Lichenihabitans psoromatis: one gene and its partner. Each later gene encodes a partner of the first gene's protein in a complex. Links are inferred from orthologs where the notes say so. Each region holds a gene or a part of one and is shown on either strand. Other genes may lie near its edges. The genes, in order: prfA and prmC.

Region 1 (6,009 bases):
CAGCCGTGAGGGGTGCGATCTGATGCGTGGCTCTCTCGGACCGCGTTTGTTGTTGCGCCGGCTTCGCGAAGTCATGGCGGAACCGATCGGCGCACAAGCGCGCCTCGACAAAATCGTTGTCCAAATTGCCTTCAACATGGTGGCCGAGGTGTGCTCGGTCTATGTGCTGCACGCCGATAAGCGGCTCGAACTCTATGCCACCGAGGGTCTCAATCGCGAGGCGGTCCATCTTACGACCATGCGGCTCGGCGAGGGCATCGTCGGCCTGATCGCCGCCAAGGCCGAGGCGCTTGCGCTTCCGGACGCACAGTCGCACCCGGCCTATTCCTACAAGCCCGAGACCGGGGAAGAGATTTATCAGTCCTTCCTCGGTGTGCCGATCCTGCGAGGAGGCAACACGCTCGGGGTTCTCGTCGTCCAGAATCGCGCCCGGCGGATCTATTCCGAGGAGGAAATCGAGGTCCTTCAAACGACCGCGATGCTGTTGGCCGAGATGATCGCGGGCGGTGAACTCGTTTCGCTGTTTCCGGCCGGATCGGAGGTCTTGCGGCAATCCTTGTCGCTGAAAGGCGAGATTATCGCCGACGGGGTCGGGCTCGGCCATGTGGTGCTGCACGAGCCGCGCGTGATCGTCGACAAACTCGTGGCCGAGAATATCGACGGCGAAATCGTGCGGCTCGACGAAGCGATCGCAGCACTGCGCGAATCGGTCGATCGGCTGGTCGATCGCGGGGAGGAAGCCGGGCCGGGCGAGCATCGTGAAATCCTGCAGACCTTCCGCATGATCGCGCATGATCGCGGCTGGTTGCGGCGCCTGCGCGAGGCCGTATCGACTGGCTTGACCGCAGAGGCGGCGGTCGAGCGCGTCCAGAGCGACACACGCGCCAAACTCATGCGTCAGACCGATCCCTATATGCGCGGGCGGCTGCACGATCTCGATGAATTGGCCAATCGACTTCTGCATCAATTGACCGGGCAAGATCTCGTCGCGTCGAACGAGAATTTGCCTGAAAATGCGGTCTTGGTGGCGCGCTCCATGGGCGCGGCGGCCCTGCTGGATTATGATCAGCGCAAGCTTCGCGGCCTCGTGCTCGAAGACGGCGGCGCGATGAGCCATGTCGCGGTGGTGGCCCGCGCGCTCGGCATTCCGGCCGTCGGCGACGTCACCAATATTTCGAGCCTCGTCGAGCCGGGTGATGCCATCATCGTCGATGGCGTCATGGGCAGCGTGGAAGTGCGGCCCGGCCCTGATGTCGAAGCCGCCTATGCGGAGAAAGCCCGGCTTCGCGCCCGGCGCCAAGAGCAATATCGGTCGCTTCGCGATATTCCGGCCGTGACGCGGGACGGGGTCGTGATCGACCTGCATATGAATGCCGGGCTATTGCTCGATCTGCCGCATGTCGTCGAGACGGGCGCCGTCTCGATCGGCCTGTTCCGGACCGAACTCCTGTTCATGGTGGCGGATCACTTCCCCCGACCATCCGAACAATATGCGCTCTATAAGAGCGTCATGGACATGGTCAGCGACCGGCCCGTGACCTTCCGGACTTTGGATATCGGCGGCGATAAAGTCTTGCCGTATATGATGCGGCTCGACGAAGAGAACCCGGCTCTTGGCTGGCGGGCCCTGCGGATCGGCCTCGATCGTCCGGCGCTGTTGCGGTCTCAGCTTCGCGCGATGCTGCGGGCCGGGGCAGGACGCGAGGTCCGCATTATGTTTCCGATGGTGGCGGAGGCGGCCGAGTTCGATCGCGCGCGCGCGGCCGTGGATCACGAACTCGCCTTCCTGACGCAGCATCATCATCCGCTGCCGACCGAGATCAAGCTCGGCGCAATGGTCGAGGTGCCGTCGCTTCTGTGGCAGCTCGACGAGATCGCGGAACGGGCCGACTTCCTGTCGGTTGGATCCAATGATCTCATGCAATATCTGTTCGCGGCGGACCGTGACAACAAGCGCGTTTCGACGCGATTCGATCCGCTGTCGGCGCCCATGCTGCGTGCGCTGAAGTCGATTGCCGATGTCGGGCAGCGGCGCAACATCCCCATCACGCTCTGTGGCGAGATGGGCGGCAGCCCTTTGGCCGCCATGGCGCTGATCGGGCTTGGCTATCGGGGCTTGTCGATGTCGCCGTCGTCGATCGGACCCGTCAAGGCCATGATCCTGGCGCTGGATGTCGAGGCCATGACGCGCTTTCTGGGCGACCTGTTGCGCGATGCCTCGGGAGAGCCCAGCTTGCGGGGCCGGCTCGAGGCTTTTGCGGCCGAACATCAGGTTCCCTGTTAGCGACCTTGCCCTAAGCCGTCCAAAGGCTCCGCTTTCCGAGTGGACGTCACTGCTGTCTCATTCAGCCCAGCGCCGGCCAGCGGCGCCAATCCGTCCTTTTAGGAACGATACGTCCTCCATGCTCCCCATCGCCAAGCTCGATCTCGTCCTTCGCCGTTATGAGGAAGTGTCAGCGCGCCTCGTCGAAGGGCCTGATTCTGCGACCTTCGTGGCCCTGTCGCGGGAACTCGCCGAAAACGAGACCATCGTGACGGCCATCCGAGCTTATCACGCCCAAAATGCCGAAATCGATGGACTGGCCGCCATGTTGGCTGACCCCGCCCTCGATCCCGAGATGCGGACGATGGCCGAGGGCGAGGTCGACGAGGCGAAGGAGCGACTTGCCGCGCTCGAACTTTCGATCCGCATGGCGCTGCTACCGAAGGATGCGGCAGACGAAAAGAGCGCCATTCTTGAAATCCGCGCCGGCACGGGCGGCGATGAGGCCGCTTTGTTCGCCGGCGATCTTTTCCGCATGTATAGCCGCTATGCCGAGTTGAAGCGGTGGAAGGTCGACGTTCTCTCCATGAGCGAGGGGACGGCGGGCGGCTACAAGGAAATTGTCGCCGAGGTCGTCGGGCGTGGCGTTTTTGCGCGACTGAAGTTCGAAAGCGGCGTGCATCGCGTGCAACGGGTGCCGGATACGGAGACGCAGGGGCGCATCCACACCTCGGCCGCGACCGTCGCGGTTTTGCCGGAAGCCGAAGAGGTGGACGTCGACATCAATGAAGGTGACCTCAAGATCGATACGATGCGCTCGCAGGGCGCGGGCGGCCAGCATGTCAACAAGACCGAGTCGGCCATCCGCCTTACCCATTTGCCGACCGGCATCGTCGTGTTCATGCAGGAGGAGCGCTCCCAGCATCGCAACCGCACCAAGGCGATGGCGGTGCTCCGGTCGCGCATCTTCGATGCCGAACGGCAGAAACTCGACAACGAACGCGCCGCCGACCGAAAAGCGCAGGTGGGCTCCGGCGATCGTTCCGAACGGATCCGAACCTATAATTTCCCGCAAGGTCGGCTGACTGATCACCGCATCAACCTGACCCTGTATAAGCTCGACAAGATCATCACCGGCGAAGCCTTGGACGACGTGGTCGATGCTTTGACGACGGAGCATCAGGCGGCGGCCTTGGCGGCCGTTGAGGGCGATGTCTGAGGGAATGCATCGAAAAGAGCCGGTGTGACGTTGCGTCTCACGTCAGCAAATGGGAAGAGACCAGCCGTCTCGCCGGTGCTGACATCGCGTTGTCGTGTCGGCCATCACCATGGTTCGGATCGAGCTGTCACTCGGCGCCGCTCGGCAAGTTTGGGAATCGAGAATGAACCTTAGAGCCGCCTTTTTGTCGACCGTCATGTCAGTGGCCGTTCTCGGATCGGCCCAGGCCGCGCCGGCCACGACCGATGAAGCGCAGCGTTTGACCACGTTGTTTCAGCGTTACCTCGGCAAGCCGACCGATGGCCAGCCGAGCGCCGTCGTCGTGACGCCGGACGGCGAAACCTACAAGGTCGATGTCGATCTCTCGCGGATCTTCGCACCCTTCGCGGCGCTTGGGTTGGCGGAGGTCAAAGCGGGGCACTACCTTTCGACCTTGACGCCGGCGGCGGATGGCACGTGGCACGTGGTCAGTGGCGGTCTTCAGTCCTTTACCGTGACGATCAACGATCAAACCACGATCGTGAATTACGGCGATTCCCACTTCGACGGGATCTTCGACCCGAAGATTGCGTCGTTTGTCTCGAGCACGAGCTCGAGCAACGGTTCAGCCGTGAGTTCCAATAGTCCGAAAGTGTCGAGCTCCAGCAAGAGCACGGGCACGACAGAGAGTAAATTTACCGGCACCGACGGCGGCAACGGCACCGTAAACGCCAAAGTTGATCAAACCCTCCGCGACTTTACCTATGCGCTTTCGGTCCAGACCCATGCGGATGTCGGTGCACCGAAAAGCGAGAAAGCGTTCGAGGTCAACGCTCAAATCGCGAGCGGAACCGGACATATTGAGGCGAATAACCTTCGTAACGCACAATTGCTCGACCTTTGGGCGTTTTTGGTCGCGCATCCGTCCAAGCAGCAGCTCGTTGCCAATCAGACTGAACTGAAAGGGCTTCTCTCGGCCATGCTGCCATTCGTCACTGTTTTGAGCGGTGATGTGTCTATCCAAAAGATTATCTTGAACACGCCGCTGGGGCAGTTTGGCGCGAATACTTTTGGTGAGCGTCTCGATGTCGGCAATGAAAATTCGAAAGACGTGCTTGGCATCGGCCTCAACGCCGATGGGTTTACGATCCCGGCGGATCTTGCGCCGGCCTGGGCGACGGGGCTCGTGCCGAGCGGGCTCGACCTCCACGTCAAGGTCGGCCCAGTCCACTTTACCGAAGCGCTGCAGAAGGCCATCGTCAGCGCCGACTTCGGCGCCGACAAGCCTTTGACCGAGGCGCAGACCAACGACATCGTGCAGACTTTTGCCCTGCCGCAAAACATCGTCGTGACCCTGGCGCCAAGCACGATCACGACTCCCGTCATGACCGTGAAGGCCGAAGCCCAGATGCAATTTACCGAGCAGATGCCGACCGGAACCGCAACCGTTTCGGCAACAGGCCTGGATAAAGCTCTGGATATGCTGACGACTGGGGCGCAGACCAACCCCGATGCTGCCCAGGCCTTTGCGGTCTTGACACTGATGAAGCAGCTCGGTCGTGCCGAAGGGCCGGATCGATATAGCTGGCTGGTCGAGGCCAAGCCGGGAAGCGACATCTTGATCAACGGTAAGCCGATGCAGGCAGCTGCACCGCAAGCTGAGCCGCAGCCGGTACCGAAACCGTCGCAGAAGCCCAAGAAGAAGCCGGCACCCAAGACCGCGCCTTAACGCTGCTGATGCAGCCTTGGGCTGATGCGTTAGCTCGTCGCCTCGATCAGGCGGCGCGCTGCGGCGCGGGCTTCTTCCGTGATGGTCGCGCCCGCCAGCATGCGGGCGATTTCCTCGCGCCGTAAATCGGGCGCGAGCGGCGTGACGCGCGTCGCGACCTTGCCGCCTTCGGCGACGTCGCCCTTGCTGATCCGCAAATGCGTGGCGGACCGAGCCGCGACCTGCGGCGCATGGGTCACCGCAAGCACTTGCACCCTATCGGCCAAGCGGGCAAGCCGCCGACCGATTGCATCCGCGACCGCGCCGCCAACCCCCGTGTCGATCTCGTCGAACACCAACGTCGGCGCGGAGCCTCGGTCGGCAAGCGAAACCTTGAGGGCCAGCATGAACCGGGCGAGTTCGCCGCCCGACGCCACTTTGGTGAGAGGCCCGGGACGGCTCCCAGGATTGGTCGCGACCCAGAACTCCACCCGATCCGTGCCGTCCGGTCCACCGGAACCCGCCTCCGTCTCGATCTCGGTCTCGAACCGCGCCCGTTCGAGCTTGAGCGGCGGGAGTTCCGCGTTGACGGCCGCGTCGAGCGCCTGTGCGGCTTTGCGCCGTTCCGCTCCGAGCGCCTGCGCGGCTTCGACATAAGCCTTCAGGGCTGCCGTCTGTGCGATCTGCAGGGATTTCAGCCGCGCTTCGCCAGCATCGAGGGCGGCGAGATCCGCTGTGAATTTGTCCGCCAGAGCCGGCAGATCATCCGGGCCGCATGCGTGTTTGCGCGCGAGAGCACGCAGGGCGAACAGTCGCTCCTCCACCCGCTCGAGTTCGTGC
Region 2 (5,943 bases), 2.8 Mb from region 1 along the record:
TTCGTCTTCGACGAGCGGGTCGCCCTGGGGCATGGTCTTCAACAAACGCGTCGCGACAAATCCGGATCACCCGCTGATGACTGATACGACGGCACTGCCGAACCGTGTCGAGACGCTGGAGATGCGGCTCGCTTACCAGGAGCAGGCGATCGAAGACTTGAGCGACACGATCACGATGCTGTGGAGCCGCATCGAAAGCTTGTCGCGACAGGTCGCGGCTCTCGGCGATCGGGTGAAGGCAACCGAAAGCGACGCGGGGGCAGGGCATCCGCAGGTTCCACCCCCGCATTACTGACCTGCGCTGCTTTGTGCTGCGATGGCCTTGACAAACCAGTATATTGCGGTCGACATCTTGATGCGGAGTACATCGGCGGTGGGGGCCCGAGATGTTTCAAGTTGTGCAGCGTCGGGTCTCTCCTCTGGCCGCACGGTTGCATTGTGCGGATCTCGCAACGTCTCTCCACGACAAATTGGTCTTAGATCGAGATGATGTCGTCAAGGTCAGCGAAGTCGACTGCTCCGACCCTGGCTCACCCGATCTCGAAACCGTCGTTCTGATCATGCGCGAGGGGCGAACGAGCCTCTTGTTCCGTGTCGAGAAGCGACTGGCCGATGTGACCGAAGACGATCTCGACGGCGTGGCCGATCGGGTCTGGGAACTGACCTGACGGCAAGAGCCCATCTTATCAGACGGGACGGCTTCCCGTGTCGTTCTGCTGTTTCAACTCGAGGCGCGTGCGGGGATCGAGGCGCGTGATCAATCGGGCGCCGCGTCCGTAGGTCAGCCAAGCCCAGGCCCAATTCAGGTAGACCGCGATCCGGTTCCGCGTTCCGATCAAGAAGAACAGGTGGACGGCGCTCCACAGCACCCATGCCACGAAACCCGTGAGCCTGACCTTGCCGAGATCCGCGACCGCCGACGAGCGTCCCACCATCGCCATCGAACCGGCGTCCTTGTAGACGAAGCGCGCTGGAGCGGGACGGCCCGCCACACGCGCCGCGATCACCTCGGCCACATAGGCGCCTTGCTGTTTGGCCACGGGCCCGACGCCTGGAAGCGGCTTGCCGTTCGGCCCCGTCATATCGGTCACATCGCCCACCGCGAAAATGTCGATATGGCCCGGCACGGTGCAGTCGGGAGCGATCTTGACGGCGCCATTCCGGCTCTTGTCCGCCTGCAGCCAGACGGCCGCCGGCGTCGCGGCGGTTCCGGCGCACCAGAGCACGTTGGCGGAGTTGATCCGCGTCCCCCCCGCCACGACGCCGTCATGATCGACGCTTTGCACCGCCGTGTTGGTCAGCACCTCGACATGGAGATCCTCGAGATGTTTGCGCGCATAATCCGACAAATGCTGCGGGAAGCCTGCCAAGAGATTCGGGCCGCCCTCGCAAAGCACGATACGGGCGGAAGACGAGCGGATATGGCGGAAGTCTCGCGATAAACTGGAATGGGCGAGTTCCGCGATGGCGCCGGCCAGTTCGACGCCGGTCGGCCCGCCGCCAACCACCACGAAGGTGAGAAGCCGTTCGATTTCGGAGGGATCGGTGCGACTCTCGGCCCATTCGAAGGCGGCCAGAAGGCTGCCGCGCAGCATCAGCGCATCTTCCAGCGTTTTCAAGACGTAGGCATGGTCGGCCCATTCGTCGTGGCCGAACCAGGAATAAACAGAGCCGGTCGCCAGCACCAACATGTCGAAGCCGATCTCGCCCGCCTCGGCAAGCCGCACCACGCGGCGGTTCGTGTCGATGCCGGTGGCTTCGTCCATCAGCACCGTGACCTCGGGTCGATCGGAGAAGATGCTACGAACCGGAACCGCGATGTCGGAGGGCGCAAGCGCCGCGGTGGCGACCTGGTATAGCAAGGGCTGGAACAGATTGTGGTTGGTCTTGTCGATCACCACCACATCGACCGGAACGCCCGCGAGACCTTTGGCGGTCGCGAGTCCCCCAAAGCCTGCACCCACGATGACGACACGGGGTCTTTCGGCGGGTTTGGCCTGGGCGAGCGTCATGGCGGCGTCCCTTGCGGTTATGGCCCTGGCGGGCAAGTTCCTAGCGGGCAGGTTCCTGGTGGTTGCGTCGGCCACCCTGCCACGAGGGCGCGGTCATGTCCGCCAAGATCGCGTTCGGTGCGGATCATGGTCATGCCCGATCGTTCGATGAGGCGGGAGACGTCCGACGCCTGACCAGCGCCGATCTCGAGGACCAACACGCCACTCTCCGCCAGGATCGCCGGCACGGCTGGGCAGATTGCACGATAGGCATCGAGACCATCCGGGCCGCCGTCGAGCGCCAGCCGCGGGTCGTGCTGGCGGACTTCCGGCTCAAGCGTGTCGATGACGGCCGTTTCGATATAGGGCGGGTTCGAGACGATCAGGTCGAACCGGCCCGACAGGCGATCGGTCCAAACGCCTTGTCGGATTTCGGCCCGGTCGCTCATCCTGCAGTCTGCGACATTGGCGCGAGCCATCGCGCAGGCGGCGTCCGACACGTCGATCCCTAGTCCGGTCGCCCCCGGTAGTTCGGTCAGCAGTGCGAGGAGGATCGCGCCCGAGCCGGTGCCGAGGTCGAGAATTCGGAGCGGTTCGGCCCGTCGCGCCGACAGGGCCCGCAACGCCGCCGACACGATCGTCTCCGTGTCCGGTCGTGGGTCGAGCACGGCCGCATCGATGGCAAGGTCGAGCCCCCAGAATTCGCGCCGTCCGATGATGCGGAAGACGGGCTCGCGCGCCAAGCGTCGTGCCACGGACACCTCGAGGGACCGCGCTGCGTCGGAGCCGAGGAGGAGGTGACCCGAAAGCCGCAGGGCCGAGCGCGTCAGTCCCAAGGCGTCTTCCACCAAGATGCCGGCATCGGCCGATGGTTCGCCGACCCCAGCATGTTGCAGGAGGCTTTCAACCTCCCGTAACGCGTCGCGCCGCGTGATCGACGGATCGAAACGCGGCGCCGCCATGGTTCAGGCGCTGGCGCGTTCGAGCACACGCCGCAACCGGCCTGCGAAAGCTGCCGCATCGGTCGGCATCTCGCCGTCCATGATGCGCGCTTCGTCATGCAGCAGCCAAGACGCATCCTCGATCAGGCTCTTATCGCCAACGGCTGCGACACGGGCCGCCAGCGAGGTGACGAGCGGGTGAGTCGGATTGATCTCCAGCACCGGCTTCGACAGGGCGCCGGATTTGCCATGTTGCGCCAGAATGCGCTCCATCCGACGGTCGGGGCCGAACTCGGGCGCGACGAGGCAGACCGGGCTTTCGGACAGGCGGTCCGAGGCGCGGACATCCTCCACCGCATCCGCAAGCGTCTGCTTCATGAAGGCCAGCAAGGTCGCGACCTCCGGGCTGATGTCGCTTGCGGTCTTCTCGGTCTCGCCCTCGTTCAGCGGCACCAGCTTGATGTCGGCTGCGCCTTGCGTCACCGACTTGAACGGCTTGCCCTCGTAGCCCGCCGCGGTCGAAACCCAGAACGCATCGACGGCGTCGGGCAGCAGCAGCACTTCGATGCCGCGCGCCTTGAAGCCTTCGAGTTGTGGGCTGATCCCGAGGCGCTTCAGATCATCGCCGAGAAGATAGTAGATCGCGGTCTGGTTCGGCCGCAGGTTGGCGACGTAATCGGCGAGGCTGCGATCGCCATCCGGATGGGTCGATGAGGCGAACCGCGCCAGTTTGTAGATGGCATCGCGTCGCTCCGGATCCTCATAAAGACCCTCCTTCAGCACGGCGCCGAAATTCTCCCAGACGGTCTTGAACGTCTCGGCATCCGTCTCCGCAAGCTTGCTGAGATCCTGCAGCACGCGGTTGGTGACGCCCTTGCGGATCGCCGCGAAGATGGGGCTCTGCTGGATCAACTCCCGCGACATATTCAGCGGCAGGTCGGCGGTGTCGACGACGAGACGCACGAACCGCAGCCAACCCGGAAGAAGGTCCGCATCCGACGTGATGAGTACGCGACGGACGTAGAGCTTGGCCTTCCCCTTGCGGGCGGGATCGAACAGATCGAACGGCTTGGAGCCGGGCACGAAGGCCAGCACGTTATATTCGTAGCGACCTTCGGCGCGCCAATGAATCGTCAGCGCCGGTTCGTCGAAATGACCGCCGAGCCCGCGATAGAACTCGGTATAGTCTTCGGGTGTGATGTCCTGCTTCGACTTGGCCCAGAGCGCCGCGCCGTCGGTCAAGGTGCGGGCGTCCTCGCCCGGCTTGTCGATGACCGAGATCGGAACCGCCACCGCGCCGGAATGTTCGCGGATCAGGCTCTCGATGCGGTAGGGCTCGAGAAATTCGGTATTGTCGTCGTTGATGTGGAGCGTGACGCGTGTGCCATGCACCGGGGCGGCATCGAGCGGCAATGCCGCGATCTGATACGAGCCTTTGCCGTCGCTGGTCCAACTCCACGCCTCGTCCGTGCCGGCGCGACGCGTCTCGACTTGGACGCTGCTGGCCACCATGAAGGCCGAGTAGAAGCCGATCCCGAACTGGCCAATGAGATTCTGGTTGCCCTGGGCCTCGCCGGATTGGCTGATCTTATCGAGAAACGCCTTGGTGCCCGAACTCGCGATCGTGCCCAACGCCGAGACGAGATCCTCGCGATTCATGCCGATGCCGTTGTCGGCGACCGTCAGGGTCTTGGCGTCCTTGTCTGCCGAGATCGTAATGCCGAACGCGCCGCCATTGCCGATGAGGTCCGGGTTTGCGATCGCCTCATAGCGAAGTTTTTCGCAAGCGTCGGCCGCGTTGGAGATCAATTCGCGGAGGAAAATGTCCTTCTCGGAATACACCGAGTGGACCATGAGATCCAACAAACGGGCAACATCGGCCTGGAAAACGTGAGTGTCGGGCGCGGAGCCACCAGATGCCACTTCAGCCTCGTTCATGGTCACGAATCCACCTTTCCGAACGGCACGCGTTGCGTGCCTGATCCACGACGCTTGCGCGCCACCACGCCCGATATCGTCGCGCGGGGTTTTGGATGCAAGCCTATCGGCGCGGCTGGCCTCACAAATTCGCGGCCGGCGCGAGATGTGCCGGCTCTTCCTTGAACCGACCGCCGATCGGCCTAATCTGAGGAGAGATCATGTTGGAGGGCCAATGAGCCAGGATGAACAATCGGGATCGCGTGTGCCGGAACGAGAGAGTGGCCCCACATCGGCCGCCATCCACCCGTTTCCACGCCGGGACATGTCTTCGGCCGTCGAATCGCACAAGACCGAACCGCACAAGGCCCCGGCGGCCGCGCCGCCTGTCGTCTCTTTCGACCGGCTCGAGCTTCGGGAAATTCTCAACCTCTATGGTCGTCGTGTTGCGGAAGGCGAATGGAAGGATTACGCGATCTCGTTCACAACCCATAAGGCGACGTTCAGCGTGTACCGCCGTGCCTCCGAAGTCCCGCTCTACAGGATCGAAAAGGACCCAACGCTAGCTCGCAAACAAGGCGCCTATTCGGTCGTGACCGCGACCGGCTTGATCCTCAAGCGCGGGCAGGACCTTGCGAAGGTCATCAGCGTGATCGACAAGCGCCCCAAGCTGGTGGTGATCTAAAAAAAAGCCCCGGATCACTCCGGGGCTTCGTTTGGTCGACCGATCTTTACCGATCGATTTAGTTGTTCCGGCTGCCCGTCAGATAGAGCAGGCTCTGGAAGATGTTGATGAAGTCGAGATACAACATCAGCGCACCATTGACCGACTTCTTGGTTGCGACGTCCACGCCATCACGCGGATCGTACATTTCCTTGATGGTCTGCGTGTCCCAAGCCGTGAGGCCCGAGAAGATCAAGATCGACAAGATCGAGATGCCATACTGCATCGCCGTGCTGCCGACGAAGATGTTCACGACGCTGGCGATCACGACGCCGAACAAGCCCATTATCAGGAACGAGCCCATGGCCGACAGGCTCCGCTTCGTCGTGTAGCCGTAGAGGCTCAGCGCACCAAAGGCCGCCGCGGTTTC

What was found.
Region 2: the proteins of prfA (region 1) and prmC are in contact, whole or in part, in a crystal structure (PDB 2B3T), measured with the Escherichia coli proteins. The link is inferred for Lichenihabitans psoromatis from one-to-one orthologs.

The regions. Positions count from the first base shown.
Region 1 is NZ_CP036515.1:2,953,390-2,959,398, forward strand. What follows is about bases 1,448-4,442. They hold prfA (peptide chain release factor 1), read left to right. Parts: upstream 1,448-2,402; coding sequence 2,403-3,482; downstream 3,483-4,442. Other genes in these bases: ptsP (phosphoenolpyruvate--protein phosphotransferase), read left to right, coding at 1,448-2,284; EY713_RS13700 (hypothetical protein), read left to right, coding at 3,646-4,442. Outside these bases: more of ptsP, read left to right, coding at 23-1,447; more of EY713_RS13700, read left to right, coding at 4,443-5,190; DNA repair protein RecN, read right to left, coding at 5,220-6,009. UniProt on the Escherichia coli protein: Peptide chain release factor 1 directs the termination of translation in response to the peptide chain termination codons UAG and UAA.
Region 2 is NZ_CP036515.1:180,795-186,737, reverse strand. What follows is about bases 992-3,920. They hold prmC (peptide chain release factor N(5)-glutamine methyltransferase), read right to left. Parts: upstream 2,954-3,920; coding sequence 2,030-2,953; downstream 992-2,029. Other genes in these bases: htpG (molecular chaperone HtpG), read right to left, coding at 2,957-3,920; EY713_RS00920 (NAD(P)/FAD-dependent oxidoreductase), read right to left, coding at 992-2,012. Outside these bases: oxygen-dependent tRNA uridine(34) hydroxylase TrhO, read left to right, coding at 1-84; EY713_RS00930 (SlyX family protein), read left to right, coding at 77-295; EY713_RS00925 (hypothetical protein), read left to right, coding at 471-668; more of EY713_RS00920, read right to left, coding at 687-991; more of htpG, read right to left, coding at 3,921-4,870; EY713_RS00905 (DUF2794 domain-containing protein), read left to right, coding at 5,085-5,534; EY713_RS00900 (Bax inhibitor-1/YccA family protein), read right to left, coding at 5,593-5,943. UniProt on the Escherichia coli protein: Methylates the class 1 translation termination release factors RF1/PrfA and RF2/PrfB on the glutamine residue of the universally conserved GGQ motif, i.e. on 'Gln-235' in RF1 and on 'Gln-252' in RF2.